Regions from separate parts of the Streptomyces enissocaesilis genome, predicted to be linked through region 3. Evidence: riboswitches for the same ligand, from Rfam matches in the RefSeq annotation. Region 3 holds a riboswitch; each other region holds the start of a gene.
What was found. A riboswitch is a leader RNA that binds a small molecule or an ion and turns the genes downstream of it on or off. The one in region 3 is predicted to bind cyclic di-AMP.
Positions count from the first base shown of each region.

Region 1: another riboswitch for cyclic di-AMP. It lies ahead of ABD374_RS28525 (M23 family metallopeptidase); the one in region 3 lies ahead of ABD374_RS29605 (M23 family metallopeptidase).
Region 2: another riboswitch for cyclic di-AMP. It lies ahead of ABD374_RS18820 (transglycosylase family protein); the one in region 3 lies ahead of ABD374_RS29605 (M23 family metallopeptidase).

Region 1 is NZ_BAAAUD010000054.1:40,018-50,284, reverse strand. It holds gene trmB (tRNA (guanosine(46)-N7)-methyltransferase TrmB) at 1-287, shown strand, start outside; gene ABD374_RS28530 (PrsW family intramembrane metalloprotease) at 410-1,906, shown strand; gene ABD374_RS28525 (M23 family metallopeptidase) at 2,066-3,181, opposite strand; cyclic di-AMP (ydaO/yuaA leader) riboswitch at 3,193-3,340, opposite strand; gene ABD374_RS28520 (DUF2332 domain-containing protein) at 3,598-4,620, shown strand; gene ABD374_RS28515 (PP2C family protein-serine/threonine phosphatase) at 4,520-5,755, opposite strand; tRNA gene ABD374_RS28510 (tRNA-Met) at 5,940-6,013, opposite strand; gene ABD374_RS28505 (hypothetical protein) at 5,991-6,140, opposite strand; gene ABD374_RS28500 (DUF5988 family protein) at 6,292-6,492, opposite strand; tRNA gene ABD374_RS28495 (tRNA-Lys) at 6,632-6,704, opposite strand; gene ABD374_RS28490 (FG-GAP-like repeat-containing protein) at 6,792-9,668, opposite strand; gene ABD374_RS28485 (DEAD/DEAH box helicase) at 10,131-10,267, opposite strand, start outside.
Region 2 is NZ_BAAAUD010000039.1:86,044-96,310, reverse strand. It holds gene ABD374_RS18860 (YfhO family protein) at 1-866, opposite strand, end outside; gene ABD374_RS18855 (glycosyltransferase family 2 protein) at 1,089-2,051, shown strand; gene ABD374_RS18850 (GtrA family protein) at 2,048-2,497, shown strand; gene ABD374_RS18845 (SurA N-terminal domain-containing protein) at 2,569-3,228, shown strand; gene ABD374_RS18840 (nucleoside triphosphate pyrophosphohydrolase) at 3,353-4,339, shown strand; gene alr (alanine racemase) at 4,459-5,622, opposite strand; gene ABD374_RS18830 (cytochrome P450 family protein) at 6,093-7,364, shown strand; gene ABD374_RS18825 (transglycosylase family protein) at 7,478-8,479, shown strand; cyclic di-AMP (ydaO/yuaA leader) riboswitch at 8,747-8,918, shown strand; gene ABD374_RS18820 (transglycosylase family protein) at 8,922-9,644, shown strand; gene eno (phosphopyruvate hydratase) at 9,903-10,267, shown strand, end outside.
Region 3 is NZ_BAAAUD010000057.1:17,491-27,757, forward strand. It holds gene ABD374_RS29585 (helix-turn-helix domain-containing protein) at 1-119, shown strand, start outside; gene ABD374_RS29590 (DUF6126 family protein) at 121-267, shown strand; gene ABD374_RS29595 (tyrosine-protein phosphatase) at 279-1,103, opposite strand; gene ABD374_RS29600 (alpha-galactosidase) at 1,270-3,366, shown strand; cyclic di-AMP (ydaO/yuaA leader) riboswitch at 3,691-3,865, shown strand; gene ABD374_RS29605 (M23 family metallopeptidase) at 3,868-4,815, shown strand; gene ABD374_RS29610 (SGNH/GDSL hydrolase family protein) at 5,007-5,798, shown strand; gene ABD374_RS29615 (STM4011 family radical SAM protein) at 5,751-6,665, opposite strand; gene ABD374_RS29620 (STM4012 family radical SAM protein) at 6,674-8,002, opposite strand; gene ABD374_RS29625 (STM4013/SEN3800 family hydrolase) at 7,999-8,811, opposite strand; gene ABD374_RS29630 (STM4014 family protein) at 8,813-10,003, opposite strand; gene ABD374_RS29635 (STM4015 family protein) at 9,984-10,267, opposite strand, start outside.

The DNA.
Region 1 (10,267 bases), on a different contig from region 3:
ACCCGTGGCCGAAGAAGCGCCACCACAAGCGGCGCCTCATCCAGCCCGAATTCCTCTCCCTCGCCGCGCCCGGCCTCGCGCCCGGCGCGATCCTGCACTGCGCGACCGACTGGGAGCCGTACGCCGAGCAGATGCTGGAAGTGCTCACCGCGCACCCCGACTTCGAGAACACCGTGCCGGACGGCGGTTACGCGCCCAGGCCCGGATTCAGGCCGCTCACCCGCTTCGAGGGACAGGGGCTCGACAAGGGCCATGCCGTGCACGACCTGCTGTTCCGCCGCAAGTAACAGCCACACGTACCACCCGTGGGCAGGGCCGGGGAGCAGAACCCGCAGGCAGGGTCGGCAGGCAGAGCCCCTGGGCATCACCGGCTGTCACGGCTGTCAGTGCTTCTCGTTAGGGTCGTCGGGTGTACGAGTCGCCTCCGCACCCCCGGCACCACCCGGCGGTCCCGGACTGTGAGCAGCAGCCGCAGTTCACCGCCGTACCGCCGCCTGCGCACTGGCGCTACAAGCCGCGCCGCGCCTGGTGGCGCACCAGGGCGGTGCGCGCGGGCGCGGTGATCACGCTGCTCGTGCTCTGCGCCCTGGTGATCCTGGCGATCGTCCGCGACCAGACCGGCACCCAGGGCTTCCTGGTCGGCCTGGGGCTGGCGGTGCTGCCGGTGCCGCTGCTGGCCGCCGCGTTCCGCTGGCTGGACCGGGTGGAGCCCGAGCCCTGGCGGAACCTCGCCTTCGCCTTCGCCTGGGGCGCGTTCGCCGCGGCCCTCGTCGCGATCATCGCGAACAGTTTCGCGACCCGCTGGATAGCCACGGCCACCGCCGATCCGGCGGGGGCCGAATCCCTCGGCGCGACGGTGATAGCCCCGGTCGTCGAGGAGAGCGCGAAGGCGGCGGCGATACTGCTGATCTTCCTGTTCCGCAGACGGGACTTCACCGGGATCGTCGACGGAGTGGTCGTCGCCGGCTTCACGGCGACCGGCTTCGCCTTCACCGAGAACATCCTCTACCTCGGCACCGCCTTCGGCGAGGACCAGGCGGCGGGCGCCTCCGGCCTCGCCTCGGTGACCGCGGCGACCTTCTTCGTACGCATCGTGATGTCGCCGTTCGCGCACCCGCTGTTCACGGTGCTGACGGGCATCGGCTTCGGGCTCGCCGCGCTCGCGCCGCAGCGACGCCCGGGCCGGTGGCGGCGGATCGCACTGCCGCTGCTCGGCCTGGTGCTCGCGATGGGCGTGCACGCCCTGTGGAACGGCTCCGCGGTCTTCGGGACGTACGGCTTCTACGCGGTGTACGCCGCCTTCATGGTCCCCGCCTTCGCGCTGCTGACCTGGCTGGTGATCTGGACGCGCCAGCGCGAGCTGCGCACGATCGCCGCCGAGCTGCCCGCCTACGCCGCCGCCGGCTGGCTGGGACCGGCCGAGCCGTTCGCGCTCGCCTCGATGCGGGCCCGTTCGCTGGCACGGGACGCGGCGGCGCGTGCGTACGGGAGCGGTACGTACGGCAACGGAAGCGGTCCGTACGGGAGCGGCCCGTACGGGATCAGTGCAGCATCCGGCGGGCGGGCCGCGTCCCGGGCCGCCGCCCGGGCCGTCGCCGAGTACGAGGTCTTCGCGACGTCCCTTGCCTTCCTGCGCCACCGCGCCCACCGCGGCGCGGTGGGCGCGGACTTCACGGCACGCGAGCAGGAGCTGCTGCACCACCTGTGGCAGCGCAGGGACGTGGCCGGACCGGCGCTGGAGTACGCGGCGCGGGCGACGAGCCGGGTATGGGCCCCGCCACCGCCCCCGTGGCAGCCCCGGCCGCACCCACAGCCGTCACCGGCGCCGTGGTACGGGCCGCCGCCCCAGCGTCCCGCCCCGCACCGGGACCACGCCGTCCACAACCCGTACCGGCAGCAGCGGTAACAAAACCGGCAGCCCTGGCGACGGGGGGTGTGTGCCAGGACTGCCGGGGACTGGGGGAGAACCGCGGGAAACACCGTCGGGCCACCGGGCCGTCGGACCGCCGGGTCGTCAGGCCGTCAGGCCGTCCGAGCCGTGTCAGGCCAGCCGGGCCACCGGCCGTCAGACCGTGAGGCCCTTGTCCCGCAGCCACGCGGCCGGGTCGATGGCGGAGCCGCCGGGCGTGCGCACTTCGAGGTGCAGGTGGTCTCCCGTCACATTGCCGGTGGCGCCCACGCGGCCGATGACGTCGCCCGCCCCGACCTCTCCGGAGGTGACGGTCATCGAGGAGAGGTGGCAGTACCAGATCTCCGTGCCGTCCGGGAGCTCCAGGACGATGCGGTAGCCGTACGCACCCGACCAGCCCGCCGACGTGATGGTGCCGCCGTGCACGGCCTTGAGCGGCGTGCCCTTCGGGGCGGCGAAATCCAGGCCGGTGTGCTGGCCGGAGGACCACATCGAACCGGACTGGCCGTAGGTGGAGGTGAGCGTGTACGACGAGAGCGGCAGCGAGTAGCTGGCGGCCAGCTTGGCGAGCCGCTCCTGCTCGGCCTTGCGCGCGGCCTCTTCCTCCGCCTGCCGCTTCTCCTCCTCGGCCTTCCGCTTCTCCTCCTCGGCCTTGGCCTCCGCCGCGCTCTGCTGCTCGGCCGCCTCGGCCGCGGCCTGCTCGGCGGCCTTCGCCTCGGCGGCCACCTTCGCCTCGGCGTCGGCGGCGTCCTGCTGCTGCTCGGCCTGCTGGAGGATGCGGGCGCGCAGCGCCTCGCCCGCGTCGGTGGTGCCCTGCTGCGCGTCGGCGGTGGTGATGCCCGCGGTGGTGAGCGGGGCGGCGGCCAGAATCGTTTCGCCCGCTGTGCCCGTACCCGCCTGAACGCCTGAGCCCGAGTCGTCGGACACCAGGGAGCCGATACCGGGAAGGGACTTGGCGTCGGGCAGCGAGTCCGCTATCGCGTCGGGAAGGGAGATCGAGACGGCCGGCTTGTCCTGCGCGGTGGCTATGCCGCCCGCGCCGACCGCGGCGATGACGCCGACGCCGAGAACGGTGGAGCTGCGGCCGATCCCGCCGCGCTGCTTGGCGACGCGATGACGGCCGCGTACGGGCCGGATGGACTTCTCGGTGGGATTCCACTCTCCCCAGGTTCCCTCGGCGCCACCGGGAATCCCGGCGGCGTTCGGAACGTTCGGTACCTCGTACCCGTAAGAGGGCAGGGGTGCTTCGGGGGCAGGCCTGTTGGACGCCACGGAGGCGTGCTCCTTTCCTTCCTTCTCGCCTACCGGGTTAGCTGACGGGTTCGGAGCAGGAAGGTCTCCTACGGGCCTCCTCGTAGGTACGAAGGAGTCCGATTCACCCCAAGGAACGTGGTTCCCCGGTTCCCTTGCGGAATTCGGCGCGTGCGCACGGTGTCGTCTCTTGTGACGACTGGGACGACCGTGCCGCGTTATCGAACGTTAATAGACACCGGGTCCGCTTTCCAAGCCGTTCCAGTTGATCGTTAACGATATTGGCGCGGACCAATCGCTACACAAGTGGTCACAGTGGGGCGAGTTGCTGTTCCCCCGATCCACACTCCGAAACCTCTCCGTAGTGACGGTTCGTCAATTGTTATGCGCAGGGGCGTCTTGCGACTACACGGTGTCGCGGGGTTGGCTTCACCACCATGGTTGTCAACAGCACGCGCTCCGTGACCGACCGCTACCGCGAGTTCTCCGAGCAGCAGGCCCGCGGCGTCTCCCCCGCCTACGCCGAACTCACCGCCCGCATCAGCGAGGACGAGGAGCTCTGCGCCCTCATCGCCGCCCTGCCGCCCGGCAACAAGCAGCAGCCCAACCTCCTCCTCGCCGCCGTCCGCTTCCTCGGCGGCCCCCACGAGCGGTGGACTCCCTTCCGCGCCTGGACCCTGGCCCACTGGGACGCCGTACGCGCCGTCGTGCTGACCCGCTTCACCCAGACCAACGAGCCCGCCCGCTGCGCCACCCTGCTGCCCCTCCTCGCCGCGCTCCCGCAGCCCCTCGCCCTCATCGAGGTCGGCGCCTCCGCCGGCCTGTGCCTCCACCCCGACCGCTACGCCTACCGCTACGACGGCGGCGCCGTCCTGGGCTCCTCCCCCGCCACCTTCGACTGCCGTACGGAGGGCCCCGCGCCTCTGCCCACCGCGCTGCCCGACATCGCCTGGCGCGCCGGCATCGACCTCAACCCCCTCGACCCCACCGACGAGGACGACGTCCGCTGGCTCCAGTCGCTGATCTGGCCGGGCCGTGCGGAGCGCCCGCGTCAGCAGCTCGCCGCCATCGAGGCCGTACGTACGGCGCCCCGCCCCCGCCTCGTCCGCGGCGACCTCGTCGACGAACTCCCGGCGCTGGCCGCCGACGCCCCGGCGGACGCCACCCTGGTCGTCTTCCACACCGCCGTACTGACCTACCTGCCGCTCGCCCGCCGCGAGGAGTTCGCCGCGCTCGTCCGCGCGCTGCCGGGCCACTGGATCTCCAACGAGCACCACACCGTGCTGCCCTGGCTCGACGCCCCCGCCCCCGACGACGAGCACCTGCTCACCCTCGCCCTCGACGAGCGCGCGGTCGCCTTCACGGCTCCGCACGGCCAGAGTCTGCACTGGTTCGGTGCGGCGAGTGCGACGGGCGAGACGGGTGCGACAGGTGCGGCGAGTGCGACGCCACCCGCCTGACCAGGCTCACGGTCCGACGGCGGTCCGGCTGCCCCTCGGCGGGCCGCGCGACCGCCAGCAGGGCCATGTCGTCCGTGGCGGCCCCGTGCGTGTGCAGCCGTACGTCGTCGGTGATCGCGTCCAGCAGCTCCTCGGGTCCCGGGAAGATCCGCCCGCGCAGCCGCGCGGGCGGATCGTAGAAGACACCGGCGGCGTTCCTGGCCTCGGAGAGGCCGTCCGTGAAGAGCAGCAGCGTGGCCCCCGGCGGGAACGCGCACTCCTGGGCCCGGTCGGGCCAGGACCCCAGCTCCCCCATCCCCAGCGGCAGCGCGGCCTCGTCCGGCACGATCTCGGCGAGATCCCCGTCGGCGTACAGCACGAGCGGTTCCGGATGGCCGCGGTTGACCAGCCGTACGACGCCCTGACCGCGCGGGATCTCGGCGAGCACCGCGGTCGTGAACCCCTCGAAGGCGTCGAGCCCGTCCCGCCGCGCGCCCTCCCGTATGAGCGCCCGCTCCAGCCGCTGCGCGACGCCTTCGAGCGACCTCTCCTGCTCGGCGGCCTCACGGAACGCCCCGATGACGACGGCCACCGCCTCCACCGCGCCGAGTCCCTTCCCGCGTACGTCGCCGACCACCAGCCGCACCCCGGCCGGTGTGTCCTGTACGGCGAAGAGGTCCCCGCCGATGAACGCGTCCGCCTGCGCGGCCTCGTACCGCGCCGCGACGTGCAGACCGGCGATCCGGTCGGGCGGCGTGGGGATCACGGCGCGCTGGGCCGCCTCGGCGATGGTGCGGGCGGAGGCGAGCTGCTCCCCGCTGCGGCGCACGACGCGGTTGATGACCAGCGCGAGGACGGCGACGGTGACCATGGTGACCAGCTCGGTCGCCGCCTCGATCTCGGCCGAGGTGCCGTTGTGGAGATGCAGCCCCACGACGGCGCCGGTCGCGGCGGCGCCGGTCAGGAGCGTGTTGAGGAGGGAGAAGAACGGCGCGGCGATCAGCGGGGCGGCGGCGAAGAGCGGCGCCGCGGTGAAGTGCGGCGGCGTGACGACGTCGAAGACGAGCCCGCCGGCGATCAGCAGCGCCGGCAGTGCCCGGAGGAAGTGCCGGGCCGCGCTCACGGCACCGACGCCCGCTCCGTCTTGCTTCCCCACCTGTGGTCTCCCGCTCGCTCCGCATCCGCGTGCGGACGGTACCGCGCCCAGCCCAGGCTGGCCGTAGCCGCGCCGCACGGCCATCCGGGGACGGCCGACCGGGGGACGGCGACGCCCGACGCGAGCCGGAAACGACGAAGGTCCGGATCTCTTCCGAGATCCGGACCTTCGTCTTCTTCTTCAGTAGCGGGGACAGGATTTGAACCTGCGACCTCTGGGTTATGAGCCCAGCGAGCTACCGAGCTGCTCCACCCCGCGTCGTTGAACTCAACTCTACGCCATTCGGGGACCGGCTCCGACCACTTGCGCCCGCGGCCGCCGTCCCCGGCACCCGGCCCCCGCGGGTCACCTCGCGCCCGGCGGCGACAGCGCTCTCGCACCGCACCCCGGCCCCCACCGCGCCGGGCCCGTCGGGGCCGGTCCGCCGACGGTCCCGCCGGGCGGCCCCGAGGACCAGCCAGGCCCCGAACCGTCACGGTGTCACCGCAACGACCACGCCCAACCCCCTTCCGGGCGATGGCCGTTGCCCGGCGGCGCTACTCGGCGACCTCCGTCCGCTCCCACCACTCGTAGACGGTCAGCCGTCCTTCGTCGCTGTCCTGGTGCCTCGTCGTGACCTTGAAGTGTTCGTACCCGCCGCGGTGCGGGATCTTCAGTTCCTGCCCGGGAGGAGTGATCGGGACGATCCGCCCGCGCAGATCGTCCGGGCCGCCTTCGAGAAGTGCCTTGTCCGTCATGCCCCCAGTGTTCCTACGCACGGACCGGCGCGCACGTGGAGGAGGCCGGGGCCGAGGACGCGAAAGCGCCCCGGCCGGGACGAGCCCGGCGGGGCGCTGACGTGCGGGTCGGCCGGGGATTCCCGGCCGCCTGGGGCGGTAGGCCGTGTGGGACTCGAACCCACAACCAACGGATTAAAAGTCCGCTGCTCTGCCAATTGAGCTAACGGCCCTCGGCGAGTCACCCCCGAGCATAGCCGCAGCGGGCCCGGCAGCCGATCGGGTATCGGTTGCCGGGCCCGTCGCAGTCTGCTCGGACCCTAGAACAGGCCCTTGTAGTTCTGCCAGCCGATGGCGATCTGCGTGCGTCCGCCGAAGGAGCCGCGCCCGTTGCCGTCGTTGCGGAACAGCTTCCCGGCGGTGTCGCGTTCGACGATGTCCGCCCTGCCGTCACCGTTCAGGTCACCGACGCCGACGATGGCGTTGTACGACCGGCCCCAGTCCTTGAAGACCTGGACCCGCCCCTTGAACGTGCCGTTCCCCGTACCGTCGTAGCGCCACAGCCCGCCCGTCCTGTCGTGCCCGAGCAGGTCCGCCCTGCCGTCGCCGGTGATGTCGCCGACGCCGGCGATCCGCCCGTACGTCTTCCAGTTCGCAGCGATCCGCACCTTGGCCTTGAACTTCCCGCCGGCCACGCCCGCGTAGAAGTACATGTCTCCCGTCGACGCCTGACGCGCCACCAGGTCCGCACGGCCGTCACCGTCCATGTCGCCGGGGGACGTCAGCACGTCGTACTGCCCCCAGCCCGTCCCGACCGAGGTGTACGCGGTCGACGGCGTCAGCGCCTTCCCGCAGCGGGGCCTGTACGCACGCAGCTCTCCCGACGGCTGCCGCACCAGCACGTCGTTGCACCGGTCGCCGTTCACGTCACCGAACGGCACGGCGTACGCCGACACCGGCCAGCCGCTGCCCGACGTCCTGCCGGAGAACTTCCCTCCCGCCGTTCCGTGCTGGAAGGTGAAGGAGCCGGAGCTGTTGAGCGTCAGCAGGTCGCCGACGGCGTCGCCCGCGGCGAAGTCGTGGCGCACCGGCCCCGCTTCCCGCAGCCTGACGGTCCCGGTCCGCCGCAGCGCGGCGCCGTTGCCGTCCGCCGGTACGGCGGACAGCGTCCAGGCGTAGGTGCCGTTCGGGAAGGGGACATCACCCGGCACGTCCCGGACCATGCCGTGCCAGTGGGCGGTGAGCCGCTCACGCGCGGCCCCGCCCCGCACCGTGTCGACGGTCCTGCCGGTGGCCCTGTCGCGCAGCGTCAGCGTCCAGGACGCGGCCGGCTTGGACAGCGGGGTGGTGGTGACGTCCCGGGGCACGGCGTCGAAGGTGCGCGGAGTGATCTCCGGGTGGTCCTCCGGCGTTCCGGCGGCGGTCATGGGCTGTCCGAGGACACCGGACGGGATCAGGTGCGTCCGCTCCTGGCCGTCCACGTACGCGGCGTTCCCGCCGAAGCGGTCGACGGTCCACCGCACGTGCCGCTGCGAGACCCCCGTGTCGGGCAGCTCGCCGACGGTACGGCTCCGGGCCTGCCCGGTGTCCACCGTGGTGAGCACGAGTTTCCCGGCGGACCTGTCGTGCGTGACCAGCCACCCGTCACCGAGGAGCGTCTCACCCGAAGGCACGGGCACGGACTTCTTCGCCGTACGGTCGTACACCCCGGCGGGGCCGCCCGAGGGGCAGCTCCAGTACAGCCAGCGGCCGACCGCCTGCAGTTCGTCGGGCACGCAGCCCGCGCCGGTGTCCGCCGTTTCGGCGATCGTCCCGGCGGCGAGGTCGCGCGCGGTGACCACGCCCTTCGCCGTGCCCGCGGTCCACAGCCGGCCCGCCCAGACGGCGGCGGCACCGGGGGCGCGCTGGACGAGGGCCTTGCCGTCGGAGAGGCGGTAGACGGTCTGCTCGCCCGCCGCCCCGGAGGTGTGGACCAGGTGGTCCGGGGTGACGGAGGTGATCTCGCCGCCCTCGGGGACCACCAGCGTGCCGCCGTCGCCGGCGGCCGGCCCTTCGACACGGACCAGGTCCCGCTCGGCGGTGTCCCGGTCCAGCCGCGCGAACCGCCCGTCGCCGACGCCGTGGAGGGCGCCGCAGGCCGCGTCGCCGTCCGCGCACGCCGGGAGGTCGGAGCTGTCGGCGGTGAGCCGGCTGCGCTCTCCGTACGCCGGCGTGCCGGTGGGGCTGAGCGTGCGGCCGTAGTCCCGCCTCACGCCTGTGCTGTTGTCGACGGAGCCGAGGCGCCCCTGCGCGAGCGCCAGCCCTTCCACCGTGGCGGGCAGAGGCGGCAGTTCCTTGACCGTCGTCACCTGCGGCCGGCCGTCCGGTCCCGCGGTGATGCGGCGTATGCCCCAGTCGTCGGCCCGGTAGCCGCCGACCGCCACCGCCGTTCCGTCCGGCCCCGCCAGCAGGCGCCTGTTGCTGCTCCGCAGCAGCGTGATCGACGGCCCTCCGGCGAGCGGCACCGCCTGTACCGCCGAAGAGACGCCGGGCACGTACACGAGCCAGTCTCCGACCACCGCCCAGCCGGTCACGGGGTCGGACAGCCCCGACTCCAGCGGCAGCGGCCCCGGGGTGGCGGAGAGGTCGTCGCGGGGAACGGACAGCACGGTGCGCTCGGTCGTGCTGTAGAGGGTGAGACGGTCCGGCGACAGCTCGGCGTACGAGAACGTCCCGCGCAGAGGCGCGGTCACTCCGCTCACGACGCCCGTCTCCTTGTCGACAAGGATCATGCGCTGCGTGCCGTCGACCTTCCCCGTGAGGACGATGGAGGTGTCGTCACCGCCTCGGGAGGAGCCGAGCACCGTGCCCTCGGGCAGGCCGCTGACCGGCACGTCGCGGGTCGTGCCGTCGGCGGCCGGCGAAAGCAGGTGCAGCGAAACGGTGTTCGTGCCGTCGCCGTTCGCGACCGACGCCGAGGTCAGGGCGGTCGAGCCGTACGTGGCGCGGTACGTCTGCCCCTCGGGGAGGGTGATCGTACGTACGGAACCGTCCGCCGCGTCACGAAGCTCGATGACGCGCCCGTCCACAAAGGCGAGCGCGTCGCTCCCGGTGGCCTGGCCGGGCCCGCCGTTCCGAGCGGTGCTGACGGGAAACGTCCTGCCGTCCGCGAAACGGGTCCACAGCCTGCCGCTCAGGCCCTCCTCGGTGTGGAACACACCCCGCCGACCGGTGGCGTCAGCGCCACCGACCACGGGACCCTGCAAGGTCGCGTCCCGAACCGCACTGCGGAATTCCGCTGGAACCACGACTTCTTGGACCTCTTGAACCCCGCCGTCCGCCACGGCTGCTTGCAGCGGTGCCAGACCTGCGGTGAGTCCGATTCCCACAGCGGCGGCGATCGTGCCGCGTACAAGGGCATGACGTGTCACTCGGTTCCCTCCCCGGGAGCCTGAAGAAGGCACGGGGAAGCGACGGCGGCTGTGCGCGCCGTCGGCGAATCGAATCGAGCCACGCCCCCCGGCAGTGCTCCCCATGCAAGTGGGCGGATCGTAACAGCGGTGACGCATGCGGGGGAAGGAAAAGAAAGGCGGGCCCGTTCGTGAAGAACGGACCCGCCTTTGCAGATCAGCGGCCTGCGCCGCCGACTTGATCAGCTGTCATGCGTCAGCTGCCGGTGGTCAGCTGCGCTTCCAGCGCGGCTTGTCGTCACGGCGGCCGAACGAGCCGGTCGCGGTGCCGGTGCCGGTGCTGCCGCCACCGCGGTGGTCGTCACGACGGCCCTGCGGGCGGTCGTGGCCACCGGTGCGGAAGCCGC
Region 2 (10,267 bases), on a different contig from region 3:
CTGTACGTCGCCGGGAGCGCGCGGGCGAGCACATCGCCCCAGCCGGCGGGCTCGAACTCCCGCGTCCAGCCCGGGTACGCGTGGGTCGACCCGAGGAGGACGACGGCCAGCACGGGCGCCGCCAGACCTGTGCCGAGAAGGGTGGTGAGGGCGGCGCGCAGCAGGACGCGCAGCCGCTCCCGCACGGGCGCGGCGGCGGCGTCGGTCAGCAGCCGCAGCAGCAGGACGAGTCCGGCCCCGAGCGTCGCCATGTACGCCGTGTAGAAGTTCGCGGTCCAGGCGAGGGCCACGACCAGCGGCCCCAGGACGCGCCGGCGCCCCGCGCGCGCCCACTCGCCCACCAGGCACAGCAGCGGGAACGCGACGAGCCCGTCCATCCACATCGGGTTGTAGACGGCCTCGGTGACCGCCCACCCGCACAGCGCGTACGACGAACCGAGCACCCCCGCGGCCCACCACCGGTCCCCGCCCCCGCGCAGGGCGAGCAGCAGCACGGTCATCGCGGCCGCCGCCGCGGCCATCTTCAACAGGGTGATCAGGTAGACGGCGAGGTCGATCTCGTCGCGCGGGAAGAGCCCGACGAGGGGCGCGAAGGGGCTGCCGAGGTACGTGCCGATGTCGGGCAGGAAGCTCGTGCCGTACCCGGACTGCCAGTTGACCAGCACCCCGCCGTCCGCGCGCCCGTGCAGCAGGTCCCACAGGCGGGTGTGGTACGGCACGAACTGGTTGCCGAGGTCATTGACGCTGCGCGTGCGCGGCCCGAAGGGGAAGGAGCGGGCGAGCACGTCACCGGCGCACACCGCCGCCACCGTGATCAGCGCGGACAGCGCCGCCGCGCGGCCTCTGGCCGCTTCCGTAATCGACATGATGATCCTTCTACTGCGCCCGTCGGCGAACAAGCCAGCATGTGACGGAAAAAGAGATCTCCATGACATCGGGAACGGTCAAATTCCCGCAGAAAGCGGCGAGTTCACCTCTTGGTTGCCGGAACGTCACGTGAAGAGTCGGACTCCGCCACGTCCGGGGGCTGTTCTTCGCTGAACATCCGACTTCGCCCGCTTCACCTGTGCGAAAACACCGGGAGAGCCGTGCTCATCTCACTTGTCGTTCCGTGCTTCAACGAAGAGGAGATCATCCGCCGCTTCCACGAGCGCGTGACGGAAGAACTCGGCAGCCTCGGCCACCCCGTCGAGCTGGTCTACGTCGACGACGGAAGCAAGGACCGCACGCTCGCCGTCCTCCGGGAGATCGCGGAATCCGATCCGCGCACGCGCTATGTCTCCTTCAGCCGGAACTTCGGCAAGGAGGCGGCGATGCTGGCCGGCCTGCGCAACGCCTCGGGCGAGGCCGTCGTCATCATGGACGCCGACCTCCAGCACCCGCCCGAGCTGGTCCGCCGCATGGTGGCGCTGCACGAGCAGGGCTTCGACCAGGTCGTCGCCCGCCGCACGAGGAAGGGCGACAGGGTCACGCGTACGCTTACCGCTCGTGCGTACTACCGGATCATCAACCGCCTGGTCGACGTCGAGCTCGTCGACGGCGTCGGTGACTTCCGCATGCTGTCGCGCCGCAGCGTCGACGCCGTGCTCGGACTCACCGAGTACAACCGCTTCTCCAAAGGCCTTTTCGCCTGGGTCGGATTCAGCACCGTCACCTTCGAGTACGAGAACGCCGTGCGCGAGGAGGGCCGCTCGAAATGGACCTTCTCGAAACTGCTCAACTACGGACTCGACGGTCTGCTCTCCTTCAACGACAAGCCACTGCGGGCCGCGCTCTATCTCGGCCTGCTGCTGCTCACCGTCGCCATGGCGTATTCGGCGTGGATCGTCGGTGTCACCCTCGTGAACGGAGTGGAAACCCCCGGCTACGTGACGCTGCTCGTCGCCGTCACCGCGCTCGCCGGGGTCCAGATGCTGATGATCGGCGTCGTCGGCGAATACGTCGGCCGCATCTATTACGAGGTGAAGCGCCGCCCGCACTTCCTGGTGAAGGACACGAATGTGGAGACGGCGCCCGCCCACCCCCGCAGCCGGGAGCTCGTCCACCGATGATCCGTCGCCAGCTGGTCAGGTTCGCCCTGGTGGGTGTGGTCAACACCGGGACGTACTACGCCTGTTACCTGCTGCTCCTGCCGTGGCTGCCGTACATCGCCGCGCACGTCCTGGCCGCCGTCATCAGCATGACCGGGTCCTTCTTCCTCAACTGCCGCTTCACCTACAACACGCGCCCCACCTGGCGGACGTTCCTGCTCTTCCCGCTCACCAACGCCGCCAACTTCGTCATCACGACCAGCGGCGTCTACCTCCTCGTGGACGTCCTGCATCTCCCCAGCACGTACGCCCCGCTGATCGCCGCGTCCGCCGCGATCCCCATCACCTTCGTCGTCTCCCGCACGATCATGCTCGGCGGCCCCTCCCGGAATTCCCGGGGCGGCGCATCCACGAACACGAACGAATCGTTGGGCGAATCAGTGGCCCGGACCACTCCGACTGCCTAACATCGATCACCGCAAGGTCGTTCGTCGCACTTTCGCCGCCATGCCGCACGATCACCGCCGGGAGGCACCCTTTGCACCGCCGCCGTCGCACCGCGCTCTCCCTCTCCACCGCGCTCCTGGTCGCGGCGCCGTCCCTCGCCGCCTGCGGAAACGAGGCGCATCCAGGGGCCGCGGCCGTCGTGGGCGGCGGTCGTATCGAGGTCTCCGCCCTCCAGTCGCAGGTCGAGGACGTACGCCGGGCCCAGCAGTCCTCGCCGCAGTCCGCCCAGCTCGTCGGCGCGACCGGGCAGCTCGGGCGCGCCAAGCTCTACGACCTCATCGTGGACCGGATCGTGGAGCGGGCCGCGGACGACGCCGGTGCGCGCGTGAGCCGCAAGGAGATCCAGACCGCGCGGGGGGAGGCGGCCGGGCAGGCCGGCGGCGAGGAGCAGCTCGCCGCGATGTACCTCCAGCAGCGCGGCGTCGCCCCCGACCAGATCGACGACGCCGTCCGCAGGGACGTCCTGGTCGGCAAGCTCGCCGAGAGGATCGGCGCGACGAACACCCCCGAGGGCCAGCAGAAGGTGAACGAGGCGTTCGTCGCCGCGTCGAAGAAGCTCGACATCGACGTCAACCCGCGTTACGGCACGTGGGACGACCAGAAGATGGAGCTCGGCGACTACAAGGCTCCGTGGATCACCCAGGTCACCCAGGAGGCGACCGCCCCCGAGGCGCAGCCGGCGGGCGCCTAGCCCCGCGCCCGACCGGCGGCCCCGCGCCCGACCGGCGGTCCCGCGCCCGACCGGCGGACCCCGGGGCCGCCCCCTGGTCCGGGGCCGCTCCCGGGCCGTCACACCGCCGGGGTACGTTCGAGGGGTGACCAGCGAAGCATCCGCCCCCGCGCCCGCCGCCCCCGGCCGTATCGTCCTCCTCACCGCCAGCCACCGGGTTGCTCCAGGACTCCTCTCCTGGCCCGCCTGGCAGACGCTGCGCGACGCCGACCTGGTGGTGTGCGCCGACGCGGACCACCCGCAGCTGCCGTACCTGCGCGAGGCGGGCGTCACCGTGGAGCACGCGGCCCCGACCGCCCAGGAGCTGCTCGACGCGTGCGGGGGCGACCGCACCGTGGTCGTCGTGCCGTCCGGCGAGGGAGACCGGGCCCTGACCGACGGCCTGGCCGGGCTGGCCGGGTCCGGCAGGGTCCAGATGCCCGACCTGGAGCTGCTGCCCGGCTCGTACGACCTGCCGGGCGCCCGCCTCCTCGACCTGGTCCAGGTCATGGACCGCATCCGCCTCGCATGCCCGTGGTCCTCGCGCCAGACCCACAAGGGCCTCGCGAAGTACGGCATCGAGGAGGCGTACGAACTCGTCGAGGCGATCGAGGACGGCGACCGCGACGAACTCCGCGAGGAGCTCGGCGACGTACTCCTCCAGGTCGTCTTCCACGCGCGCATCGCCCAGGAGGCCGAGGACGAGCCCTTCTCGATCGACGACGTCGCCGGCACGATCGTCGACAAGCTCGTCCACCGCCACCCGCACGTCTTCGGCGACGAGACCGCCGAGACCCCCGAAGACGTCAAGGCGCACTGGCTGCGTACGAAGGCGGTCGAGAAGCAGCGCGACTCGGTCACGGACGGCGTCCCCCTCGGCCAGCCCGGCCTGGCACTCGCCGCGAAACTCTCCTCGCGCGTACGCGGCGCCCACCTCGACGTACCGCTCCCGGCGGGCGAGGGCATCGGCTACGAACTGCTGGCCATGGCGGTACGGGCGGAGGCGTCCGGCGTCGACCCCGAAGCCGCGCTGCGCGCCGCGGCCCGCACCTACCGCGACGCGATCCGGTCGGCGGAGGGCCACACCGACTAGGCCGTTTCCGGGTACCGCAGTCCGCCTGGGCGGGTGCCGCCGCGGAACGGGGCGCCCGGCGTCCTGACGGGGCGCCCGGCTTCCTGCCCGTTCACCTGATGGCGCTCACACGGCCCCGCTCATACGGACGCGTTCAGATAGACGCGGGGAACGCGCGTACCGACGCGCGTGACGATCTCGTACGCGATCGTGGAGCTGGCCTGTGCCCAGTCCTGGGCGGTGGACTCCCCCCGGTCGCCGGGCCCGAACAGCACGGCCTCGCTGCCCACCGGGGGCTCGTCGCCGCCCAGGTCCACCACGAACATGTCCATGGCGACCCGCCCGGCGATCGTCCGCAACTTGCCGTCGACCAGCACCGGGCTGCTGCCCGAGGCGTGCCGCGGGACGCCGTCCGCGTAGCCGACCGGCATCAGGCCGAGGGTGGTCTCGCCGGGGGTGACGTAGTGATGGCCGTAGCTGACCCCGTGGCCGCCGGGGACGCGCTTGACGAGGGCCAGCGCGGCGCTGAACGACATCACCGGGCGCAGCCCGAAGTCCTCCGGGGCGCCCAGGTCCGGGCTGGCCGAGACGCCGTACATGGCGATGCCCGCGCGGACCATGTCGAAGTGGGTCTCGGGCAGGGTGAGGGTGGCCGCCGAGTTGGCGATGTGCCGCACCTCGGGCCGTACGCCCTGCTCCTCGGCGTACGCCGTCATCTCCCGGAAGAGGGCGAGCTGGGCGGCGATGGACGGGTGCCCCGGCACGTCGGCGCACGCGAAGTGCGAGAACAGCCCGGCGATCCGGACCAGCCCCTCGGCCTCCGCGCGCAGCGCCGCCGCGACGAGTGCGGCCCAGTCCTCGCCGGGCAGGCAGCCGACGCGGCCGAGCCCGGTGTCGGCCTTGAGGTGCACGCGCGCGGGGCGTCCCGCCGCCCGGGCGGCCTCGACGACCTCCCGCAGGGCCCACATGCCGCCCAGCGAGACGTCGATGTCGGCCTCGATCGCCTGCCGCCAGGGCCCGCCCGGCACCCACAGCCAGCACAGGATGCGGCCGGAGAGCCCGGCCGCGCGCAGTTCGAGAGCCTCCTCGGCCGTGGTCGTGCCGAGCCAGCTCGCGCCCGCGGCGAGGGCCTCACGGGCGCACGGCACCGCGCCGTGGCCGTACCCGTCGGACTTGACGACGGCCATCACGGCGGCGCCCCGGGCCCGGGCGCCCAGGACCCGCACATTGGCGCGCAGGGCGTCCAGATCGATCTCGGCGCGTGCGCGCACGGCAGCGGTCGGCGCAGCAGCTGTCTCACTCATCGCGTCCCCAGTCCCCTCAGGGGCCGCCGACAGTCCTGGGGCACCGCCCCCCACGATCCCTGGGGCGCGCTCAGGTACCGGGCCGCCGCCCCCACACGTATACCTTGTCGTTCTTCTTCGGCACGCTCCACGGCTTCTTCGCGTCACCGGGCTCCACGCCGGCGCGGCCCATGGAGCCGACGGCAGTGTAGAGGCTGCCGCAGCAGAGTAAAAGAACTGGCCGCGCCGGAGAACTGGCTGACGGCACAGGCTGGTTGTACGGGTCCGGCCGGCGGTTCCCGGGCCGTCGGCAGACGGTGCGACGGCCCTTGCGGGTGATGTGCCCCTCGCCCCCGCCGCGCCTCGGAACGGACCCGGACAGCATCCTGCTCCCCTTCCGCGCCCAGGTGGGCCGCCGGCGCACGGGACGGACAGGGGCCGGACCCGCTCGGCGCTCCGGTGGCTGAGGACGAAGGGATACGGTCGACGGCGTGCCGCACCACCAGAACACCCCCGAACCCGCGTCCGAGGGCCCCGCGCCCGAACTCTTCACCTGGGAGTTCGCCACCGATCCCTACCCGGCCTACGCCTGGCTGCGCGAGCACTCGCCCGTCCACCGGACGACGCTGCCCAGCGGGGTCGAGGCATGGCTGGTGACGCGGTACGCCGACGCGCGCCAGGCCCTCGCGGACCAGCGGCTCTCCAAGGACCCGGCCCACCACAGCGGCTCCGCGCACGCCAAGGGCAGGACCGGCATTCCGGGCGAGCGCAAGGCCGACCTGATGACGCACCTGCTGAACATCGACCCGCCGGACCACACGCGGCTGCGCCGCCTGGTGTCGAAGGCGTTCACCCCCCGGACGGTGGCCGAGTTCGCTCCGCGCGTACAGGAGCTGACGGACCGGCTGATCGACGCCTTCCTGGAGAAGGGGGAGGCCGACCTCATCCACGACTTCGCGTTCCCGCTCCCCATCTACGCGATCTGCGACCTGCTCGGCGTACCGCGCGAGGACCAGGACGACTTCCGCGACTGGGCCGGCATGATGATCCGCCACGGCGGCGGGCCGCGCGGCGGCGTCGCCCGGTCGGTGAAGAAGATGCGCGACTACCTCGCCGAGCTCATCCACCGCAAGCGGGAGGAGCCGGGCGACGACCTCATCTCGGGCCTCATCCGCGCCAGCGACCACGGCGAGCACCTCACCGAGAACGAGGCCGCCGCGATGGCCTTCATCCTGCTCTTCGCGGGCTTCGAGACGACGGTCAACCTCATCGGCAACGGCGTGTACGCGCTCCTGCGCAACCCGGAGCAGCGCGAGCGCCTCCAGCGCGCACTCGGCGAGGGGGACACGGAGCTGCTCGCCACGGGTGTCGAGGAGCTCCTGCGGTACGACGGCCCGGTGGAGCTGGCGACCTGGCGGTACGCCACCGAGGCGCTGACCCTGGGCGGCCGGGACATCGGGGCGGGCGACCCCGTGCTCGTCGTCCTCGCCGCGGCCGACCGGGACCCCGCACGCTTCGACGACCCGGACACGCTCGACCTCTCACGCCGCGACAACCAGCACCTCGGGTACGGGCACGGCATCCACTACTGCCTCGGTGCGCCGCTGGCCCGGCTGGAGGGGCAGACGGCGATCGCGACGCTGCTGCGACGCCTCCCCGATCTGCGGCTTGCGGCAGAACCCGACGATCTGCGGTGGCGCGGCGGCCTCATCATGCGCGGATTGCGCACCTTGCCCGTGCAGTTCGGGGCAGAACGGAAGTGACGGCGCGTCACGAGCGAGACCTTCATGTGATCTCCGCTGTATCGACTTGTGACAGACGTTCGAGTGCGGCTACGTTCACCGTCAACCTCAGCCGTCACTCGAAAGGCCACCGCATGCGCTCCGGGAACGGTAGACACCGCCGCCCCCGTCAGGCTCCAGCTCTCGTCGTCGCGGCAGGAGTCGCCGGATCGGCCATCGCCATCCCGCTGCTCGGCGCGACCGGCGCGAACGCTGCCGAAGCCACGACCTGGGACCGGGTGGCCGACTGTGAGAGCGGCGGCATGTGGAGCGCCGACCTCGGCAACGGCTACTACGGCGGACTCCAGTTCTCGCCGGAACTCTGGCAGCGCTTCGGCGGTACGGCGTACGCGCCGCGCGCCGACCTCGCCAGCCGCTCCCAGCAGATCCAGGTGGCCGAGAAGGTACTGGCGGGACAGGGGCCGCAGGCGTGGCCGAGCTGCGCGCTCATCTCGGGCCTGACGGAGGGTGAGGACGCCGCGCCGGGCGGCGGTGCGACCGCTGAGCCGGAAGCCGCGCCGAAGGCCGGCTCGAAGGCCGACGCGTCGGCCGAGGCGCCGGAGAGCACTACGGCCCCGAAGGCGTCCTCGGGCAAGAAGGCGGCCGGCGCCGGGAAGTCCGCCGGGCCGGCGGCGACCCCGCCGGCCGGCGCCGCCGACTCCGCGGAGGCCGAGACCGACGACGCCGCCGAGACGTCCGGCGCGCCCGCCCGTGAGGCCGCTGGGGCCGCCTCCGGGAAGGACGCTCCCCAGGGCAAGCACCGCGGCGTGAAGGCCCGGGAGGACGCGGGCGCCCTATCCGGCGATTCGGTCATAGATCGCGAATCGGGCCGCCATGCCTCGCGAGGTGACGGGCCGACACGCGACGCGGTCGGCACGTCCGGCGCCCAGGGGCGGGAGCGGGAGGCGGACGCCGGCGAGGGCAAGGGCGAGGACGCGGACCAGGGTTACACCGTCCGCACCGGCGACAACCTCTGGGCCATCGCCGACGCGCACGACGTGCGCGGCGGCTGGCCGGCGCTCTACGCCGCGAACGAGAAGGCCGTCGGGTCCGATCCGGACCTCATCGTCCCTGGCCAAAGCCTCGATCTGGACTGAAATCAGGGGCAGTTCGGGCCGGTATGTCCCCATTGGGGGCAGTGAGACATGGGTCTCTTTGCCTCACTTCACACGGTCGGCCCGAACGGACCGTCAGATTCGCCCCTGACCTGCGCGGATGGAGATCGGGCGGGGGCGCGAATGGGCGATATTTCCGTGATGCTCCTCTTTGAACATCGCGGGCTCATGTGTTTACGGTCGAACCGCTCGCCACCGCGGGCCCCGTCGACCGTCACGCCGAATCCTGCCGGCGGCCGGGGGGAACCGACGCGTAAAGCGCCGTAGGCAGGAGCGGGGGACCCAGGTAGGCGCCGGGCACCGGACGTCGGAAGACGGACGGAACCGGCTTGGGGTTAAGGCGCGCGACGCAGGTCGCGCGGCCGGGCACTCATTGGCCCGAACCCGACAGCTCACCTCGTAGGCGTCGGTGAGGAGATGTCGCATGCTGTTTTCCGGCAAGGCCAAGCACCGTCGTCCGTCCAAGGTCACCCGCATCGCCGCGTTCGCCGGCATCACCGGCGCCGCTGTCGCCGTCCCGCTGATGGGCGCGACGTCGGCCTCCGCCGCCTCCGTCGAGACCTGGGACGCTGTCGCCCAGTGCGAGTCCGGCGGCAACTGGTCCATCAACACGGGCAACGGTTACTACGGTGGCCTGCAGTTCTCCGCGTCCAGCTGGGCCGCCGCCGGCGGCACGCAGTACGCCCCCACCGCCGACAAGGCGTCCAAGGCCCAGCAGATAGCCACCGCCGAGAAGCTCCTCGACATGCAGGGCCCGGGCGCCTGGGCCTGCGCCGGTGCCGGCGGCCTGACCAACGACGGCGTCGACCCGGGTGTCGACACCTCCGGCTCCTCGCAGCCGCAGCAGCAGAAGGCCGCGCCCCAGCCGCAGCAGACGCAGGAGCAGGCCGCCCCGCGCGCCGCCGAGCAGCCCGCCTCGCGCAGCGAGGTCCGCTCCGCGCCGAAGGCCGAGACCGCGAAGCCCGCCGCCCCGAAGACCATCGAGAAGGGTGACGGCGAGTACGAGGTCAAGTCCGGCGACACGCTCGGCAAGATCGCCGAGGCGAAGAAGGTCAAGGGCGGCTGGGCGAAGCTCTACGAGCTGAACAAGGACATCGTCGACGACGCCGATGTCATCTACGTGGGCCAGCAGCTGCACCTCGGCTGACCCGCTTCCCCCCGGAACACCCCGGTCCGGCGCGCTTCCCCCGTGCGCGCCGGGCCGGGGTTTCCCCTTTCCCCTTACCGATCAGTAGTCCGGAACGCCCTCCCGCACATCCAAGAGTTACGTCCGCTATTGCGGGGATTCGTGCCTCTTCTTGTCCCAGCGGGCGGGCGAACGGCCGATCGATGCCCCCGAGCCGGTTAGGCTCTTGTCGCAAGGCCAAAGTGACCCTGCATCCCTAGCGTCACATCCCAGAAGGAGATGCTCGTGCCGTCCATCGACGTCGTCGTAGCCCGGGAAATCCTGGACTCCCGAGGCAATCCCACGGTCGAGGTCGAGGTCGGCCTCGACGACGGCAGCACCGGTCGTGCTGCTGTTCCGTCCGGTGCCTCCACCGGAGCGTTCGAGGCCATTGAGCTTCGCGACGGTGACCCGAACCGCTACCAGGGCAAGGGTGTCGAGAAGGCCGTCCTCGCCGTCATCGAGCAGATCGGCCCGGAGCTCGTCGGCTACGACGCCACCGAGCAGCGCCTGATCGACCAGGCCATGTTCGACCTGGACGCCACCGAGAACAAGGGCTCCCTCGGCGCCAACGCCATCCTCGGCGTCTCCCTCGCCGTCGCGCA
Region 3 (10,267 bases):
TCGACTCGCTGACCCCGCACCGCATCGCGGCCGCCTCCCCGGACGGGGCCGACCTGCTGTTCGTCCACACCTTGCTGCAGAGCGCCACCGCCGGGCTGTGCCTTCCCCAGGAGACCTGAGATGCCGGAGGACAAGACCGCCGCGCGCCGTTTCGTGGAGGACGGGATCCCCCGTGGCCTGGCGATCCGCGTCTTCGTGTACGTCGTCGCGGGCCACCTCTTCGCGGCCTTCGTCTACCTGCTCTTCACGCTCGGCGGCTCACGCTGAGCCGGCCGTGCTCAGCTCTCGTCGAGCAGGCGCATCCGCAGCCGCTCGCGGGTCTCGGGGGTGACGTTCAGCCCCTCCGCGAGGTAGCGGTCGGTGGTGCCCCAGGTCTCCTCGATCGTCTCGAAGGCCGCGGCCAGGTACTCCGCGCGGGCCTCGAAGAGCGGGTTGAGCAGCTCCATCACCTCGGGGGACATCCCGGCCGACGAGCTGTCGCTGCGGTGCACCTTGTAGCGGCGGCGCGGGTCGTTCGACTTCAGGTAGTCGGCCTCGACGGCCTCGCGCTCGACGCCGACCGCGAGCAGGGTCACGGCTATGGACAGGCCCGCGCGGTCCTTGCCCGCCGCGCAGTGCATCAGCGCGGGGACGCTGTCCTCGGCGAGAGCGTGCAGGACCTGGCTGTGCTCGGCCGTACGCTCCTTGATGATCATGCGGTACGTCGCCGCCATCCGGTCCGCGGCCCTGCCGTCCGAGAGGATCTCGCGCAGCTCGTCGAGGTTCCCGTCGCGGACCATCTTCCAGAACACGGCGCCGTCGGCCGGGTCCGTCAGCGGCAGGTTCACATTGCGCACACCCGGCAGCTCGATGTCCGGTCCCTCCAGCTTCTGGTCCGCCTCGTTGCGGAAGTCGAAGACCGTGTGGAGGTTCAGCGAACCGAGGAACGCCGCGTCGGCGGCGGTGGCGTGCGCCAGGTGGCCGCTGCGGAAGAGGACTCCGTGCCGGACCCGCCGCCCGTCCACGGTCGGCAGGCCGCCCACGTCACGGAAGTTGCGCACCGCGGCAAGCGCGGGCTCCGGTTCGGGCTCTGTCGACGGGACCTGCGGCAGCTGCTGTGTCACGGGGGCTCCTGAAGTCTGCCGTCGGCGCTGCTCGCCGACTTCGGCGCGTTTCGACGATACGACATGGGTACCTGGGGCAAGCATCTCGACCGTCGCCGTGCGGGCGTTGCCCCGGGGCGGCGGAACGGCCAAGATGATCGCACCTGTGCCGATCCGAGGGGACTGGATGATCGAGACCGGCGGCAACGGCCGTACCTGGCTGCTCTCCGGAACGGCCGGCAGCTACGCACTGCACCTCACGGACCGGGACGAGCTGGTCCACCTGCACTGGGGGCCACGGATCTCCCTCGCCGACGCCGAGTCCCTCGCCGCCGAGCCCCCGCCGCCCTACTGGCCGTTCGAGTCGCAGCTCGACGGGCGCGAGGAGTACCCCGTCGAGGGCGGGCCCCGCTTCGTACGCCCCGCCCTGTCCGTGCGTACGCCCGAGGTGCGCGGCACCGAGTGGCGCTGCGACGGTTCCACCGCGGCGGGCGGCGAACTGCGGCTGCGCTTCACCGACCCCGTGCACCACCTCGGGCTCACCCTGCACTACCGGATGCGCGAGGACTCCGACGTCGTCGAGCGGTGGGCCACCGTCGCGCACGAGGGGCCGGCCGACGCTCCCGCCCTGGAGCTGCTGCGGGCCGACGCCGCCGCCTGGACACTGCCCCGGCGCGAGCGCTGGCGGCTGAGCCAGCTGCACGGCCGGTGGGCGGCCGAGTCCCGGCTCGTACGTTCCGCTCTCACCCCCGGCGAGAAGATCCTGGGCAGCCGCCGCGGCCACACCGGGCACCAGCACCTGCCGTGGGTCGCGCTCGACGCGGAGGGCGCCACGGAGGAGAGCGGCGAGGTGTACGGCTGCGCGCTCGGCTGGTCCGGGTCGTGGCGCATCGCCGTACAGCAACTGCCCGACGGCACCGTGCAGATCACCGGCGGGGCCGGGCACGACGACTCGGGTCTGCTGCGGCTGGCGCCCGGCGGAACGTACACCACACCCGTCTTCGCGGGGCTGTGGAGCGAGGGCGGGTTCGGCGGCGCGAGCCGGGCCTGGCACGCCTGGCAGCTCGCACACGTCATCCCCGGCGCGGAGCGGGCACGGCCCGTTCTGTACAACTCCTGGGAGGCGACCGGCTTCGACATCTCCGAGGAACAGCAGCGCGTGCTGGCACGGCGGGCCGCCGACCTCGGCGTGGAGCTGTTCGTCGTGGACGACGCCTGGTTCGGCGCCCGGACCGGCGAGCGCGCCGGGCTCGGCGACTGGACGCCCAATCCGGACCGCTTCCCCGGCGGGCTGGGGCCGCTCGCCGACGAAGTGCACGGCCTGGGGATGCGGTTCGGGATCTGGGTCGAGCCGGAGATGGTGAACGCGGACAGCGATCTGTACCGGGCGCATCCGGACTGGGTGCAGCACCATCCCGGCCGCACCCGCACGGAGTTCCGCCACCAGCTCGTCCTCAACCTGGCGCGCGGCGACGTCCAGGCGTACCTCTGGGACCAGCTCCACGGGCTGCTGTCGAGCGCGCCCGTCGACTATGTGAAGTGGGACTTCAACCGTTGCTTCACCGACGCGGGCTGGCCGGGCGAACCGTACCCCCAGAAGCTGTGGACCGAGCACGTGCACGCCCTGTACGCGCTCCTCGACCGGCTGCGGGCCGCGCATCCGGACGTCGCCTTCGAGTCGTGCTCGGGCGGCGGCGGGCGGATCGACCTCGGGATCCTGTCCCGTACCGACCAGGTGTGGACGTCCGACAACACCGATCCGCTGGACCGGCTCGCCATCCAGCACGGCTTCAGCCAGCTGCATCCGGCGCGGGCGATGGCCGCCTGGGTCACCGACAGCCCCAATACGCAGCTCAACGGGCGGGTCAGCTCGCTGCGCTTCCGCTTCGTGAGCGCGATGGCGGGGGTGCTCGGCATCGGCGGCGACCTGGCCGGGTGGAGCGAGGACGAGATCGCCGAGGCGCGCGAGTGGGTGGACCTGTACAAGGAGATCCGGCCGGTCGTGCAGCACGGCGAGCTGTACCGGCTGCGGGCGCCCGAGGGCGGGCTCAGCGCGGTCCAGTACGTGCGCGGGGACGACACCGTCGTCCTCGCCTGGCTCCAGGCCCAGCACTACGGCGAGCAGCAGCCGCCGCTGCGCCTGCGCGGGCTCGACCCGGGCGCGGCGTACGCCTGCCTCGACACCTCGGCCGTGCACCGGGGTTCCGTACTGCTCCACCGGGGACTGCGCACCGCGCTGCGCGGTGATCTCGACGCCGCGGTCTTCCGGCTGAGGAGGGTCTGACCCCTCGCGGTCCGCAGCGAGGAAGATAAGCGGCACTTGGTGCGAAACGGGCTATTGTGGTGCAACTCCGCTTGGGGGAGCGGTAAATGGTGGGACTGCTGGTGAGCAGGATCATATTCGTGACAGTGCGTGGCGGAGTGCCGGGTGCGCATGCCAGTTCGCGGGCGGTGCGCAAAGATCCGTAATCCACGGAGGGTGACGGGAATTCCGTGGTGAATTCCCGTCAGGCAACGGCCGTGCGAATGGACTGGCTTGTACGGGGGAGCCCCGTCGGCTTACGGTCACCGCAATCCGGGTGGACCGCCGAATCCTGCCACCTCCCGGAATCCGCACTCACTCACTCACGCGTTGGCAGGAGCGGGGGACCCAGGTAAGTACGCCGGTGATCCGGACGCCCCATGCGTCCGGACCGGCTTGGGGTGAAGTCGCGCAGCAGCGCGGCCGGGCATCTCCAGCCCGAACCCGACAGCTCACCTCGTAGGCGCCGGAGAGGAATGTTCCATGCCCGCAAAGGGTAAGCACCGCCGCCCGAGGTCCAGCTCGATCACTCGCGGAATCGTCGCCGCGGGAGCGGGCGGAGCCGTACTCGCGCTTCCCCTGATCACCGCCACCGGTGCGAACGCCGCGGAGAAGGCCGCAGTGCCGGCCGCCGCGGCCGCCTCCGCGGTGACCGAGAAGGCGACGCCGCAGAAGAAGGCCGACGCCAAGGTCTACTCCGTGGTCTCCGGCGACTACCTGTCGAAGATCGCCGAAGAGCAGAACGTGCGCGGTGGCTGGCAGGAGCTGTACGAGGACAACCGCGAGGTCGTCGGCGGCAACCCCTCGCTGATCCTGCCGGGCATGAAGCTGACGATCGGCGCCAAGGCGTCGGCGCCCGCGCAGCAGGCCCCGGCGAAGCAGGCGAAGCCGGCGGCCGAGGCGCCCGCCGCGCCCAAGGCCGCCCCCCGGGCCGAGGCCGAGGCCGCCGCCCCCAAGGCTGCTCCCAAGGCCGAGGCCGCGGAGTCCACTTCCGTGAACTCCGCCTCCGCCGCGCAGAGCACCGGCTCCGGCTTCACCGCCCCGGTCTCCGCGGGCGTCACCACCCCGTACCGCGCCGCCGGCGGCAGCTGGTCCAGCGGTTACCACACGGGCGTCGACTTCGCCGCGGCCAGCGGTACCCCGGTCAAGGCCGTCGGTGCCGGCACCGTCGTCTCCGCGGGCTGGAGCGGCTCGTACGGCAACGAGGTCGTCATCAAGCACGACGACGGCCGGTACTCGCAGTACGCCCACCTTTCCTCGCTGTCCGTCTCCTCCGGCCAGAGCGTCGGCGGCGGCACGCAGATAGGCCTCTCCGGTTCCACGGGCAACTCGACCGGCCCGCACCTGCACTTCGAGATCCGCACCGGCCCGAGCTACGGCTCGGACGTCGACCCGCTGGCCTACCTGCGCGGCCACGGCGTCACCGTCTGACCCGTCCAGGGCCGGCCCGAAAACACACGTACGCCCCCTTCCGCTGCCCACACCGGGCGGCAGAAGGGGGCGTACGTGTGTTTTCGGGCTATTCCGGGTTGGACAAAACTTGACCGGTGTCATATATCACCCTCCGTCAACCCCTCCCTACGGTGGCGTAGGTCACTTGTTCCAGTGAAGGATGTGCCGACGTGGCAGACGATTCGAGATCATTCAGGGCAGGCACCATCGGGTCGTACGCGGCGCTCGGCGACAGCTTCACCGAAGGCGTCGGAGATCCCGGACCCGACGGTGCGTTCATCGGCTGGGCCGACCGGCTCGCCGTACTCCTCCACGACCGCGTACCCGAGCACACGTTCCGCTACGCCAACCTCGCCGTACGCGGCCGTCTCCTCGACCAGGTCGTGGCGGAGCAGGTCCCGCGCGCGAAGGCGCTCGCACCAGACCTGGTGAGCTTCTGCGCCGGCGGCAACGACATCCTCCGGCCCGGCAGCGACCCCGACGACGTCGCCGAGCGCTTCGAGCGGGCCGTCGCGGACCTCACCGGCGCCGTCGGCACCGTCATGGTGACCACCGGCTTCGACACGCGCACCATGCCCGTGCTGCGCCATCTGCGCGGCAAGATCGCGACGTACACGGCCCACGTGCGGGCGGTGGCCGACCGGTACGACTGCCCGGTGCTCGACCTGTGGTCGCTCAAGTCCATCCAGGACCGGCGCGCCTGGGACGTCGACCGGCTGCACCTCTCGCCCGAGGGACACACCCGGGTCGCGCTGCGCGCCGCGCAGGTGCTCGGACTCGACGTCCCGGCCGACCCGGACCAGGTGTGGCCGCCGCTGGCGCCGCGCGGCTCGCTGGAGGCGCGCAGGGACAACATCCAGTGGGCGCGGGAGCACCTGGTGCCGTGGATCGGGCGCCGGCTGCGCGGGGAGTCCTCAGGTGACCACGTCGAGGCGAAGCGGCCCGATCTGCTGCCCCTGTGAGAGGGAGGCGGGTGCGCGGGGGACGCGTTCCAGGACGCCGCCCGCGAACACGTCGTACAGCGGCAGCGTCTCCAGGTGGACGTAGCCGATGTGGCAGTCGCAGACGGCGAGGGGGCAGGCGCGCGGACGCAGTGCCCGCCGGTACGAGCCGTCGTAGAGGTTGCCGAGCTCGGCGCGCACGAAGTGGCAGCGGCGCACCGTGCCCTCCCCGTCCACCGAGATCACCGATTCGCCGGTCCGGCAGGGGAGACCGGCGGAGCGGTGCGGATGGCGGCTGTACGGGAAGAGGGGGTCCAGGGCCGTCCAGCGTCCGGCCTCCTCGTCCGTGTAGGTGCGGCCCTCGGCCGCGTTGACCCAGAGGTAGACCTCGGAGGGGAGCGCGGCGCGCAGCCTGCGCGCCTCTTCGAGGTGTTCGGGGAAGCCGACCACGCCGACGCTGAAACGTACGCCGCGGGCGCTCAGTTCGCGGCACTTGGCGAGGAAACGGCCGTACGGTGTCTGCCCCGGGTGGTACGTGCACCACAGCGCGAGCGTGCCGAGGTCGGCGCCGTCTTCGCCCCCGGTGAGCCAGTCGGTGCGGCAGCTGAGGTTGGTCTGGATGGCGACGCGCCGGATGTGCGGCATGCGGGACAGCTCGGTGAGGGCGCGGCGGTACCAGGAGCGGACCAGGCCCTCGCCCCACGGCGTGAAGAGCACCGAGAGGCGGTCGCCGTCCGTCTGGGCGGCGGCCCACCCGGTGAAGCGCTCCAGCGCGGCGCGGTCGGCGCGCAACTGCTCACGGCTGTCGCGTCGCTTGGCGAACGGGCAGTACGGACAGTCGTAGTCGCAGGAGGCGAGGGGGCCGCGGTAGAGGATCGTGAGGTCCATGGCGGGGCTCACTTCAGTGCGTACGCGGCCATGGCGGCCCGTACGGCGGGGGAGAACAGCTCGGGACCCAGCGCGTCGGAGTGGGCGAGGCCCTCGGGGGACAGGCGCAGCAGGCCCTCGGGCGCGCTGTCGTCCAGCCAGCCGCGGTGCGCGAAGCGATCGAGCTCGACGGGGAAGTCGGCGGCCGGGTCCGTACCGAACCGTGCGCGGTAGCCGGCCAGTGCCATGCCCTCGGCCTGGAGGAGCGACTGGAGGAGGTGGCGGCGGCGGGCCTCGTCGGCGTCGACGTGCCGGCCCACCTCCGCGCGGGAGAAGTCCTCCGTGGCGGTGTAGTCGTCGATGATCTGGCGGATCTCGCGCATGTCGACGGCGTAGTCGAAGGAGTAGTGGAGCGCCGAGGTGTACGAACGGGCTCCGCAGCCGAGGCCGATCATGCCGTCGGTCTGGCAGGCGTAGTCGTCGGCCGCCTGCTTCGGGGCGTCCGCCCGGCGGAACATGCGCATCGAGACCTGCTCGTAGCCGTGGGCGAGGAGGTGGTCCCGGCCCTGGCGGTAGAGGCGCAGGCGCTGGGCGTCCCAGGCGGCGTCGGCCTCGGCGCCGAGGCGGCCGAGGCCGGTGAGCGGTCGTACGTACAGGGGGTAGAGGTAGAGCTCCTCGGGCCGCCAGGCGAGCGCCGCGTCGAGCGAGAAGCGCCAGGTGTCGGTGTTCTGGCCCTCGATGCCGTAGATCAGGTCGATGTTGAGCACCGGGATGCGGGCGTCGCGGACGGCGGCGAGGGCCGTCTCGACGTCCGCGCGGCGCTGGGGGCGCACGGCCGCGCGGGCCTCGGACTCGACGAAACTCTGGACGCCGAGGCTGAGGCGGGTCGTGCCGCGGTCGGCGAGCACGGCGAGACGGCCGGGGGTCGCGGTGGCCGGAGACGCCTCGACGGACAGGGGCACGGAGCTCAGGTCCGCGCCCATCCGCTTCTCCGCTATGTCGCAGAGCCGTTCGAGCTCGCCGGGGTCGAGGAAGGTGGGGGTGCCGCCGCCGAACGCGGCGGCGGCGAAACGGGGTTCGCCGTGGCCCAGGGCGTCGCGGACGGCGGTCGCCTGCCGGTCGAGCGCGTCGAGGTAGCGGCCGGTCAGTTCGCCGGGGGCGCCGATCCGGGTGAAGAGGTTGCAGAAGCCGCAGCGGACCTCGCAGAACGGTATGTGGAGGTAGAGGGAGAGGGCGTTCTTGGGCTCGTCCGCCCAGAGGCCGCGGAGGGAGGGACGGTTCTCCAGCTGGCGGTACGCCGTCTTGTGCGGGTAGGCGTAGACGTAACTCTGGTAGGGGCGGGGCGTCGTGGTGCTCATCGGGTGGCCCCTTGGTCGAGGGTGAAGTGGGCGTAGGGGACGGTCCAGACGGCCTCGTGGCCGAGGCGGTGGCCGGTGTAGCCGTCGTCGCCGTACGCCGTGCCGTGGTCGGAACAGACGATGGCGAAGCAGGGGCGGCGATTGCTCGCGGCGGCGAACAGGCGGCCGATGTGCCGGTCGACGTACTCCAGAGCCGCCGCGTGGGTGGCGCGCGAGTCGCCGGCCTCGCGGGTGGCGCCGGGCAGGTGGAACCAGTTCGGCTGGTGCAGCGCGGAGACGTTGACGAACAGGAACAGCCGCTGGTCCGCCGGGAGCCCGGCGACGACCTGCTCGGCCCGGGCGACCTGTTCCTCGAAGGACGTGGGCGAGGCCACGCCGAACTCCGGCTCCCAGTGGCTCTCCTGGAACATCCCCGGCAGCACCGAGCCGAGTGGGCCCTGCCGGTTGAAGAAGCCGACACCGCCGATGCACACGGTGCGGTAGCCGGCGCCCGCGAGGCCGGAGACGAGGTCGGGGGTGTCGAAGACGAAGGTGCGCTCCGCGGTGGTCTCGCTGCCCGCGAAGCGCGCGGCGAACAGCCGGGGGTGGGGCCCCGGCGTGGCGGGCGTGGGCAGGAAGCCCGCGAAGATCGCCTGGTGCGAGGCGTAGGTGAAGCTGCCGGGCGCGTGCCGCTTCTCCCACGCGCCGCCGGGCAGGCGGGCGGCCAGGTGCGGTATGCGGCCGGCGGCGGCGAGCTCGGCGGCGACGTCGTGGCGGAGGGTGTCGAGGGTGACGAGCAGCAGGTCGTGGCTGCCGACGATCTCGTTCATGTCAGGTGATCGCATGGTGGTTCCTTGTCGGGCGCCGCACGAGGGGAGGTACGGCGCGTTGCACGGCGCTCTGGGGAGCGCGTTGTACGGCGGCGACCTGCGCCGCGTAGGTGTCCAGGCCCTCGGCGCCGCTGCCGGGCAGCCCGGTGAGGCGCGGCAGCAGATCGCCGAACGCGTTGACCTCGCCGACGGCGAAGCGGCGCCAGCCGACGGCGGGCAGCAGATCGACACCGACACAGAGGGTGCGCGGGAAGCAGGCCGCTGCCCGCTCGCACACCTCCACGGCCTCCTCCCAGCCGCCACCGGCCGCGGCCATGGCGGCGCGGGCCTCGTCGAGGTCCCCGCGCGCACCGCCGAGATGGAGGTTGGTCATGGGGGAGCGGCTGGTCCGTACGACGGCGTGCGTGGCCCTGCCGCCGACCACGACGACCCGCAGGTCGGCGGCCCGGCCCCGCTGGGCGGCCTTGGGCAGCCAGCGTTCGATGTGGAGGCCGTCCGGTGCGAGCGCGTCCACGATCGCCGCGATCTCGCCTTCGTCCGTACAGCGGCGTACCCGCAGGGAGTTGAAGAGCCGTCCCCGCGGATCGCGCTCCACGGAGGTGGTGGCCCGTACCCGGCCGGGGCCCGCCGTTTCGACGGCCAGCACGCCGGAGGCCGACGAGCCGTGCGCGAGCTTGACGAAGGCACGCGGCATCCGGTGCGCGCGCAGCAGTTCACGTACGTCCGGCCAGCCGCCCACCTCCGGGGCCGTGGCCCCGGAGGTGGGCGAAGGCGGCACGGGTACGCCCGCGTCGTGCAGCACGGCATGGCACAGCCGCTTGTCGAACAGCACCGCCAGCTCGTCGGGGTCGTCGAGCAGGGTGCGGCCCGCCGCCGCCCGGCCCACTTCCCGTACGGCCTCGGTGAACCGCTCGTACCAGCGCGCCGATCCCTCCACCCGGGTGCCGTCGCCGACGCCCCGCAGCAGCCGCTCGACCTCGGGGTCCTCGCCGGGCGAGTCGATCCGTACGGTCTCGCCCGGCCGGAACGAGGCCCGGCCGCCGAGCACGTCGAGCCAGGGGACGACGCGCGCGGCGGGGAGCCCGGCGGCGGCCACGGCCTCCTGGAAGAGCGCGACGCGGCGGTTGGCGGGGTTGCCGACGACCGCGAAGCGCGGCCCCGGGTGCTTGGCGTCACTCGTCGACGGCGACATAGCGGGGTTCGTCTTCCTCGGGATCCCAGTAGTCGGGCCCGTCGAGGTCCAGCCGCACGCCGTGCGGTTCGAGTGCCTTGCGCAGGCGCTGCTGGAGGGGCTCGGTGATGTAGTGGTGGTGCAGGTCCAGCTCGCTCAGGTGCGTGAGCGGCTGGCCGTCGAGCAGGGCCTGCGCGCCGGTGTCGCCGAGGGTGCCCATCGACAGGGCCAGTGAGTCCAGTCGGGCGACGACGGGCGCGGCGGCCACCGCTGCCGCGATCTCGT